2 linked regions of the Dongshaea marina genome follow. The protein of the gene in region 1 interacts with the protein of each later gene in a pairwise test. Links are inferred from orthologs where the notes say so. Each region holds a gene or a part of one and is shown in the gene's direction. Other genes may lie near its edges.

Region 1 (4,894 bases):
GAAGCTCTGGACTGTCTGGATCAGGATCGTGCGTTCCTGACCCGTGGTGGGGTATTCTCTGATGACTTCATCAACTCCTATATCGAGCTTAAGCGCCAGGAAGTTGAGCTGCTGAACGTCACGACTCACCCAATCGAGTTTGATCTCTACTACTCAGTTTAAACTGACCCTTTGGGAGGCCGGTACAATCTGGCCTCCCCAATTCTCCCACCGCCTGCTAATCTCATAAAAAACAACTGAAAATTGCTATGAACAGATTCAGCATCGCACTCTTGATCACTCTGCTACTGCCCTATCACCTGGTGTGTGCTAACGCCATCTACAAATGGGTTGATAAGCAGGGAGTCACTCACTTTACCGATACCCCGGTCTCGGGAGCAGAAAAAACCGATGTCAGACCCTCTATAGCAGCAAACATTCCTAAGGTTATCTCGGAGCCTGTAGTTGAGCAGGCCAAGGCAACAAGCTATCAATTATCACTGCTCCAGCCCAAAGATCAGACAACGATTCGCAACAACCAGGGGAATATTGCGGTCACCAGCAAGATTGCTCCCATGCCAAAAAGCTATCGCATGCAAGTATTTGTCGATGGGGCCTTGTTTAAGGAGATAAAAAATCAAACCTCTGTCTTGCTCAGTAATGTGGAGCGAGGGGAGCATCAAATCCAAACAAAACTGCTCTCTGATGATGGAGTACTTGAAGCTGAATCACCTGTTGTTACCGTGTATCTGCATCGGACCTCGATTCACGCACCGGCCAGGACCCCAAGAGCCGGAGTGGCGAACTAAAGATTCCGGGTTTTGTAAGCCTGCAAACGATTCAATAAATCAATGACTTGCAATCAGGCTACCAGGTCTGCAATCTGATACTATCCTAAACCAATCTGCCAACGGGAGAAGGCTGTGGGCCACAGTGTCAACTATGAGCAGCTTCTTGATAATCAATTAACTGCTGTCTTGCTGCTCACCCGTGAATTGCAGATCATCTACGCCAACCCGGCAGCAGAAGATCTGTTCAGTCGCAGCATCCGTCAGTTACAAAAGCTCGCCCTGCCGTCACTGATCCGTAAAGAGGATCTTGATTGCAACTGGCTTTGTGAGCAGCTGATACAGCATCAAAGCCTGAGAGTCTGTGAAATTCGCCTTGAGCTACCCTCCCAGAATCATATTCTGGATCTCAGCGCCAACCTTATCGAAGGCGAGCAGGGCTCACAGATCCTGATGGAGCTCCATCCCCAGGATCTGCACCTTAACAGTCAGCCACAGCTCCACCCTCAACAAAGAGCGCTGCGCCAGCTGCTGCGAAACCTGGCTCACGAGATCAAAAACCCCTTGGGAGGCCTCAAGGGGGCAGCTCAGCTCCTCTCCAAGCAGCTTACCGATCCTAAGTGGCAGCCCTATACTGAGATGTTACTCAGCCAGAGTGAGCGGCTCGCTCAGCTGGTCGAGCGGATGCTTGGACCGCGCAAACTCGAACCGATGCAGCCGGTCAACCTGCATCAACTGCTTGAGCAACAACTTGAGCTCTTAGCAATCGATACTCCCAAAGCGATTGTATTTAAGCGGGACTATGATCCCAGCCTGCCGGAGATCCCGGTTGCCAGCGCCTCCCTGCAACAGGCCCTGCTGAATATCATGCTCAACGGCATTCAGGCGATGGGTGACAGTGGCACCCTGAACATAAAGACCCGCTCAATTGCTAATATGACCCTCAACAACAAACGCTACCGCCTGACCGCTATGATCACTATTGGTGACACTGGCCCGGGGATCCCGGATGAGATCCGCCCTAACCTCTTTGTCCCCATGGTCACCGGACGCGCCGATGGTACAGGCCTTGGCCTTTCGATTGCGCAGGAGCTGATCGCAAGGCATGATGGCCATATTGAGTGGCAGAGCGACCCGGGAGACACCAGCTTTACCCTTTATCTTCCCTATCAGGAGTAACATGGAACAGACAGTCTGGATCCTTGATGATGACCCGGCGATTCGCTGGGTCTTAGAGCAAACCCTGGCTCAGGACAGCCTCAAATGTCTTTCATTCAGCCAGGGACAGGAGCTGCTGGATGCACTGGATCTGCATCCTCTTCCCAGCCTGGTAATTACCGACATCCGCATGCCCGGCATGGATGGACTGACCCTGCTACAACAGCTCCAGCAGCAGTACCCTGAACTCCCGGTGATCGTGATGACCGGTTACTCAGATCTCGACAGCACGGTCAGCGCCTACCAGCATGGCGCCTTCGATTACCTGGCAAAACCCTTTGATCTGGATGAGGTGCAATCTCTCATTCACAAAGCATTACATCAGCATCAGGAGACTCAACCACAGCAGATCCAGCTCAGTGAACAGAGCCGCCTGATAGGTCAATCTCCGGCGATGCAGACCCTGTTTCGCACCATAGGTAAGCTCTCGCGCAGCAGTGTTTCGGTGCTGATCACCGGCCCCTCCGGAAGTGGTAAGGAGCGGGTTGCCGAGGCCCTGCACCAACATAGTCCTCGTAGTGATGGTCCCTTCATCGCCCTCAATATGGCAGCGATCCCCATGAACTCATAGAGTCTGAGCTGTTTGGTCATGAGAAAGGTGCCTTTACCGGCGCTCATCAGGTGCGCCAAGGGCGGTTTGAACAGGCCAGAGGTGGCACTCTGTTTCTCGATGAAATTGGTGATATGCCACTGGCGATCCAAACCCGCTTATTACGGGTCTTGGCCGATGGAAGCTTCTATCGGGTCGGTGGACAGCAACTGCAGCAGGCGGATGTCAGGATCATAGCCGCAACTCACCAGGACCTGATGCGCAAGGTTGAACAGGGGAGTTTTCGTGAAGATCTCTACCACCGCCTCAATGTGGTGCATCTTGAGATCCCGGCACTGGCAGCAAGGCGCGAGGATGTGCAGCTACTGGCGCAGCATTTTCTACAGCGCTGCGCCCAGGAGCTTGAAGAGCCAGCCAAGCAGCTCTCACCGGAGGCGCTATTTTTGCTGCAGAACCATCCCTGGCCCGGTAATGTTCGCCAGCTGGAGAATCTGTGTCGCTGGCTCACCGTGATGGTGGGGCATCAGCTGATCAATGACACGGATCTGCCGGGAGAGTTTCAAAACCACCATTCCGACGCGACGCCAAATCAACCCTGGCAGGAGCTGTTTGAGCAGTGGGCCTCCCAGCAGTTAGCATCCGGGGTCGGAGTGGATGTGACCGGACTTGAACTTAAGCTTGAGAGCATCCTGACCCGGCTGGCCCTGGAAAAATGTGCCGGCCACAAACAAAATGCCGCTAAGCTTCTGGGCTGGGGTCGCAACACCCTGACCCGTAAACTTCAACAATTTTCAGTGGAGTGCCCGGAGTTACAGCCCTACCTCGAAAATTCAGCCAAAGAGCCGAAGGCACACCCTGGCAGCCCGATATCAACCGAAGGGACAAGCTCATGATCAATAAAAACCTTCCCCTGCTGGATCTCTACATCGCCACCTGGATGGCAATATCCACCCACAAACCATTCTGGAGCTGGGGCAGCGACATGGCATCGAGCTGCCGGGAGCCGATCTCGAATCTCTGCGTCCCCATGTGCAGATCATTGAGAACGTACCCTCTCTGGTGGCCTTTTTGAGTAAGCTCGACTGGGGAGTTAAGGTACTGGCCGATTATGATGCCTGCTACCGGGTTGGCTATGAGAATGCCGAAGATCTCAAGCGCGCAGGAATCGATTATGCCGAGCTTCGCTTTAGCCCGGCTTACATGGCGATGACTCATAAGCTGGCACCACAAGGCGTGGTCGAAGCGGTGCTGGATGGGGTTGCGGCAGGATGTCGCGACTTTGGGGTCAAAGCAAAGCTCATCGGCATCATGAGCCGCACCTTTGGCGTTGAGCAGTGTATGGGCGAACTTGATGCCTGCCTGGCCCTTAAGGATAAGCTGGTGGCGATTGACCTTGCCGGTGATGAGCTGGGATTCCCCGGCGAGCTCTTCAAAGAGCACTTTACAAGGGTGCGCAAAACCGATCTGCAGATCACAGTGCATGCAGGTGAAGCTGCGGGCCCCGAGAGTGTCTGGCAGGCGCTGGACGACTTTGGTGCCAGACGCATTGGCCACGGCGTTCGGGCGATCGACGATCCTAAGCTTATGGAACGCCTGGCTAAAGAAAAGATAGGGATTGAGTCCTGCCTCACCTCCAACATCCAAACCAGCACTGTCAGTGATATCAAGCAGCACCCTCTCAAGGCCTTCCTGGCACAAGGCGTATTGGCTTGTCTGAATACCGACGACCCTGCGGTCGAAGGGATTGAACTTGCCCACGAATACAATGTGGCAGCCCACGATGCGGAGCTCACTTAGCAAGAGATAGAACTCTGCCAACGCAACGCTCTGGAGATGGCGTTGTTAAGCGCCGGTGAGCGCCTTGAGCTAGTGCAGCCTAAAGAAGGCTAAAGTAGTCCAAATACAAAAGGCCTGCCTATAACCAGGCTGGCCTCAAAAATCACGTATTTGCTATGGGCTAATCGAGCTCAGCCTTATCGAAAGGTGGCGCAAGCCTATCCTTCTCAGCAAGAAGAGGCTCAAAATCAAAAGGCCAGCTAATGTTTAGGGTTGAGTCATTCCAGGCAATGCATCGCTCACTGTGAGGGGCATAATAGTCTGTCGTTTTATATAAAAACTCTGCTGTCTCACTTAAGGTCACAAAACCATGTGCGAAACCGGCTGGAATCCACATCTGCTGTTTATTTTCTGCGGAAAGATGCGCTCCAACCCATTGACCAAAAGTGGCTGAGCCCTGACGAATATCGACAGCTACATCAAACACCTCACCGGCAACACAGCGTACCAACTTTCCCTGGGCATGGGGAGCTAATTGATAATGCAGACCTCGAAGTACTCCTCTGGCAGATTTGGAATGGTT
Region 2 (4,692 bases), 140 kb from region 1 along the record:
ATCCTGAACGCTAACGATTCAGGCATATAAAATTTCAAATAAAGGCGTATTTCTGATTTATTATTCTAAAGAAGATACATCTGATATGTATTTTGAAAACAAACCGTTAACAATGGTTCGTCCGGCATTTGAACACGTTTGCAAAGAAAATACAAAAAAAATGCATAACTATAAGATTTACAAAGTGTAAGCGGGAGGTAACCTGTCACTGTCAGGGGTTTAGTAGTGCCAGCCGATGCTGGCTATTTTTTCGACCCATTGCCAGAAGGAGGCTTGAGTCATTATGCATGAACATTCGGGCAGTGCTTCGGCTGGATGAGTGCGCTACTTGTGGGCCCGGCCTTGAAGAACCACCCAATTTGATTATCTCAATCAAGGGGGGCTGCATCAGCAGAGCTCTTTTTCGGGGGAGTGATCCCGGTTACCGGGAGAATCTAAGCTAAGGTTACTCCTGGTCAGGCAAGCAGGAAAAGCCGCTTTCAGGTTGAAAAGTAGCCGTTTTCTTAGCAGATGCTTCGCCGAAGCTGGCTTGAGGCGATGCTTTTTCTTATTATGCTGGGAGTTTAATTTTGAGCAGAGACCGAGCTAAATATGGCTAAATCATTAACCATCATGCTTGCCCAGCTGAATCTGGTAGTGGGCGCGATCGAACAAAATGCCGAGAAGATGCTCGGGGTATTGGCTGATGCAGAGCAACAGGGCGCCGATCTGGTGGTGTATCCTGAGCTGGCATTAACCGGCTATCCCCCGAGGATCTGTTGTTGCGCGCAGACCTGATGCAGCGGGTTGAAAACGCCCTGGCGCTGATGCAGGCGCGCAGTGGTGAAACGGCGTTGCTGGTGGGGCATCCCTGGCGCGAAGAGGGTAAGCTCTATAATGCGGTCTCTTTACTGCATCAGGGCAAGGTGCTGGGACGTTACTTCAAGCAGAGCCTGCCGAACTACAGCGTGTTTGATGAAAAACGCTATTTCGTCGAGGGTAACGGCACCCTGGTGGTTGATTTTAAGGGAGTGAAGCTGGGTCTTTTGATCTGTGAAGATCTGTGGATTGATGCCCCGGTGCAGGATGCCAAGCGCCAGGGCGCCGAAATCCTGGTTTCTATCAATGCATCCCCCTTCCACCAGGATAAACCCTGGATCCGCAAAGATTTGATGAAACAGCGTTGCCAGGAGACCAATCTACCCCTGGTCTATCTCAACCAGATCTGTGGTCAGGATGAGCTTATTTTTGATGGACGATCCAAGGTGTTCAACCGTGCAGGAGTGCTGACTCACAGGCTGGCTCCCTTTCAGGAGGAGTGTCAGCTGGTTGAGTTTGTTGATGCTGAGCCTCAGGTTGATGTGCTACCGGTGCCGGCCAAGAAGTATGAAGAGGCAGACATCTACCAGGCCCTGGTTCTGGCGGTGCGCGATTATGTGAATAAAAACGGCTTTGCCGGTGCCGTGCTGGGGCTTTCCGGCGGGATTGACTCGGCCCTGACCATGGCGATCGCCGTCGATGCTCTGGGAGCCGATCGGGTGCAGGCGGTGATGATGCCATTTCGCTATACCTCACAGATGAGTGTCGAGGACGCCAAGGCCCAGGCTGAGCGCCAGGGAGTGCAGTTTGATATCGTGCCAATTGAGCCTATGTTTGATAGCTTCATGCAGCAGCTCAATCCTCTGTTTGAGAACAGCGAGCGTGACACCACAGAGGAGAACCTGCAGGCACGCTGTCGGGGCGTTCTTTTGATGGCTATCTCCAACAAGCATCGCAAGCTGGTGCTGACCACGGGCAATAAGAGCGAGGTAGCGGTCGGCTATTCGACTCTGTATGGTGATATGGCGGGTGGTTTTGATGTGCTCAAGGATGTTCCAAAAACTCTGGTGTATCGTCTGGCTCGCTACTGTAACCGTGACCAGGAGATCATTCCGGATCGGGTGATCACACGTCCCCCATCGGCTGAGCTGGCTCCGGATCAGGTGGATCAGGATAGCCTGCCCCTTACGATGTATTGGATACAATTTTGCAGCGTTATGTGGAGCAGGATGCTTCGGTTGAGGAGATTGTTGCCGAAGGTTTTGATGAAGCAACGGTGCGCCGGGTGGTTCGCCTGGTGGATCTCAATGAATATAAGCGACGCCAGGCTCCGATTGGGCCGCGGATCACTCCCCGTAACTTTGGTAAAGATCGACGTTACCCGATTACCTCGGGGTTCGGACGACATAACTGGTAAGGATGAACCATGAAAAAGATTGAGGCGATCATCAAGCCCTTTAAGCTCGATGATGTTCGGGAGGCTCTCTCCGAAGTCGGGATCACCGGGATGACAGTGACCGAGGTGAAGGGGTTTGGCCGGCAGAAGGGGCATACCGAGCTATATCGCGGGGCCGAATATATGGTGGACTTTCTCCCCAAGATGAAGATTGAGCTGGTGATCCCCGATGAGGAGCTGGAGGCTTGCCTCGAGGCGATTCAGAATACGGCGCGTACCGGTAAGATAGGTGACGGAAAGATCTTCGTCTGTGAAATTGAGCAGGTGATCCGAATTCGTACCGGCGAAGAGAACGAAGACGCCCTGTGATCCACGGCAGGTACCGAGCCTGGGCGCTCCGGGCTCAGCACCTGTGGTGGAAGAGCGGGAGCCCCCTAAGCGAGATGAGTTGATTTGATGCTAAAACGTTCAGTGATAGTCTTGGTGTTACTGACGCTGCTGAGTAGCTGCAGCTCACTGCCCGATAACCCCCATAATATTTGCGACATCTTTCGGCAAAATCGTAGCTGGTATGATGCGGCGATGGATATGAATCATAAGTGGGGGGTTCCGGTTCAGGTGCCCATGGCAATGATGTTTCAGGAGAGTAGCTTTCGCGATGATGCCAAGCCGCCGATGGATTACTTCTTAGGTTTTATTCCGATCGGGCGGGTGAGCTCCGCCTATGGCTATGCCCAGGCGATGGATCCAGCCTGGGAGCAGTATCAGCGTGAAACTGGCAACTACAGTGGCGATCGGGATGACTTTGCCGATGCCATCGACTTCATGGGTTGGTATATCACCAAGACCAATAAGATTAATAAGGTATCCAAGTGGAATGCCTACGCCCAATATCTGAACTACCATGAAGGGTGGGGTGGGTATAAGCGTGGCAGTTATCGCAACAAGGCCTGGCTCATCAAGACAGCCAAGCGGGTTCAAAAACGCGCCGAAACCTACGGAGCACAGTTTCGTTCCTGCCAGGAAGAGCTCAGCCATGGTTGGCTTTGGAGGCTGTTCTTTGGCTAGTCTCGGTGGAGAGCTCAGATGCCATTGCTGGACAGTTTTACCGTTGATCACACCAAAATGCAGGCCCCCGCGGTGCGGGTGGCCAAATCCCTTCACACTCCCTCCGGAGATTGTATAACCGTCTTTGATCTACGCTTCTGCGTGCCTAATCAGGAGGCTCTGTCTCAGGAGGGGATCCATACCTTTGAGCACCTATTTGCCGGCTTCATGCGCAACCATCTTGATGGCAAGAGCGTCGAGATCATCGATATCTCCCCCATGGGATGTCGCACCGGTTTTTATATGAGCCTCATCGGCTCCCCCTCGGAGCAGCAGGTGGCTGATGCCTGGCTGGCATCGGCAAAGGATATTCTCCAGGTGGCAGATCCGTCCAAGCTTCCCGAGGTTAACCGCTATCAGTGCGGCAGCTATCAGATGCACTCCCTTGAAGATGCTCAAAATATCGCCCGCAAGATCCTTGAGCGCGGGATCGGCATCAACTGCAATGATGAGCTCAAGCTACCTCCAGAGATCCTTAGCAAACTTTAGAGGGAGGAGTGGCATCTCAGCCGTGCAGTGTCCTTAATAGGGTCCATACTATAGAGAGTGTTCCTGCTTGATAGATGGATGCTGTTATGGGCATGGATGATTTTCGCCAATCTGCCGCTTACCTGAAGCAGGTTGTCCCCCTGATGATGAAATATCAGATCCCGGCAACCCCCTGTAACTATACCCTCTGGTATACCTATGTCTCAGAAGAGAAACCTGAGCTCAACCGGGCTATTGACGAAAAGCTCCAGGACACGGGCCTTATTAGCGAGGTGACCTGTAACACTCTCTATCAGGCCCATGTCGAGCAGGAATCTCAGGCCAACATGGAGCAGCTACGCCAGAGTCTTGAGGCGATGACCAGTGAAATGTTTCACACCATGAAAGATACCCTTAGCGATACGGATGACTTCCAGAATATGCTGAACAAGCGCTTTGCCTCGCTGGAGCACTTTGAAGAGCAGGGGATGTCACTGGATGAAACGGTTGGGGTGATCCGCGAGCTGGTGAGTGGCTCGGCGCATATTCAAAAGGTCACAAGTCACTTTCATAAGCAGCTGGCCGAGGCGCAGCAGGAGATAGAGCAGTTGCGCAATGCCCTGCAGGAGAGCCGTAAACAGGCATCTCACGATGCACTGACCCAGCTCTTGAACAGGCGCAGCTTTGATCAGGAGCTGGAATCATTTCATCAGCAGAGCCAGCTTTATTCCCTGGTGCTGGTCGATATCGATCACTTTAAGGCATTCAATGATGAATATGGCCATCAGCTTGGGGATCTGGTGCTCAAGATGGTTGCCCGGCGCCTGCAGGATAGCTGTAAGGAGGGGATCCAGGCCTATCGTTACGGGGGGGAGGAGTTTGCCTTGGTGGCGCCCGGTAAAAAGCTGATGGTGGCGCGCCAG

The links. Proteins that work in one complex are often made in the same cells at the same time.
Region 2: the proteins of glnL (region 1) and glnB interact in binary tests that used the Escherichia coli proteins (3 or more experiments, as listed by UniProt). The link is inferred for Dongshaea marina from one-to-one orthologs.

The regions. Positions count from the first base shown.
Region 1 is NZ_CP028897.1:4,572,722-4,577,615, forward strand. The notes cover bases 1-2,924. They hold glnL (nitrogen regulation protein NR(II)), read left to right. Parts: upstream 1-902; coding sequence 903-1,946; downstream 1,947-2,924. Other genes in these bases: glnA (glutamate--ammonia ligase), read left to right, coding at 1-162; DB847_RS21400 (DUF4124 domain-containing protein), read left to right, coding at 249-788. Outside these bases: rfbC (dTDP-4-dehydrorhamnose 3,5-epimerase), read right to left, coding at 4,493-4,894.
Region 2 is NZ_CP028897.1:4,433,514-4,438,205, reverse strand. The notes cover bases 1,172-3,893. They hold glnB (nitrogen regulatory protein P-II), read left to right. Parts: upstream 1,172-2,224; coding sequence 2,225-2,563; downstream 2,564-3,893. Other genes in these bases: DB847_RS20705 (GGDEF domain-containing protein), read left to right, coding at 3,877-3,893; luxS (S-ribosylhomocysteine lyase), read left to right, coding at 3,281-3,790; DB847_RS20715 (transglycosylase SLT domain-containing protein), read left to right, coding at 2,651-3,262. Outside these bases: more of DB847_RS20705, read left to right, coding at 3,894-4,692. UniProt on the Escherichia coli protein: P-II indirectly controls the transcription of the glutamine synthetase gene (glnA). P-II prevents NR-II-catalyzed conversion of NR-I to NR-I-phosphate, the transcriptional activator of GlnA. When P-II is uridylylated to P-II-UMP, these events are reversed.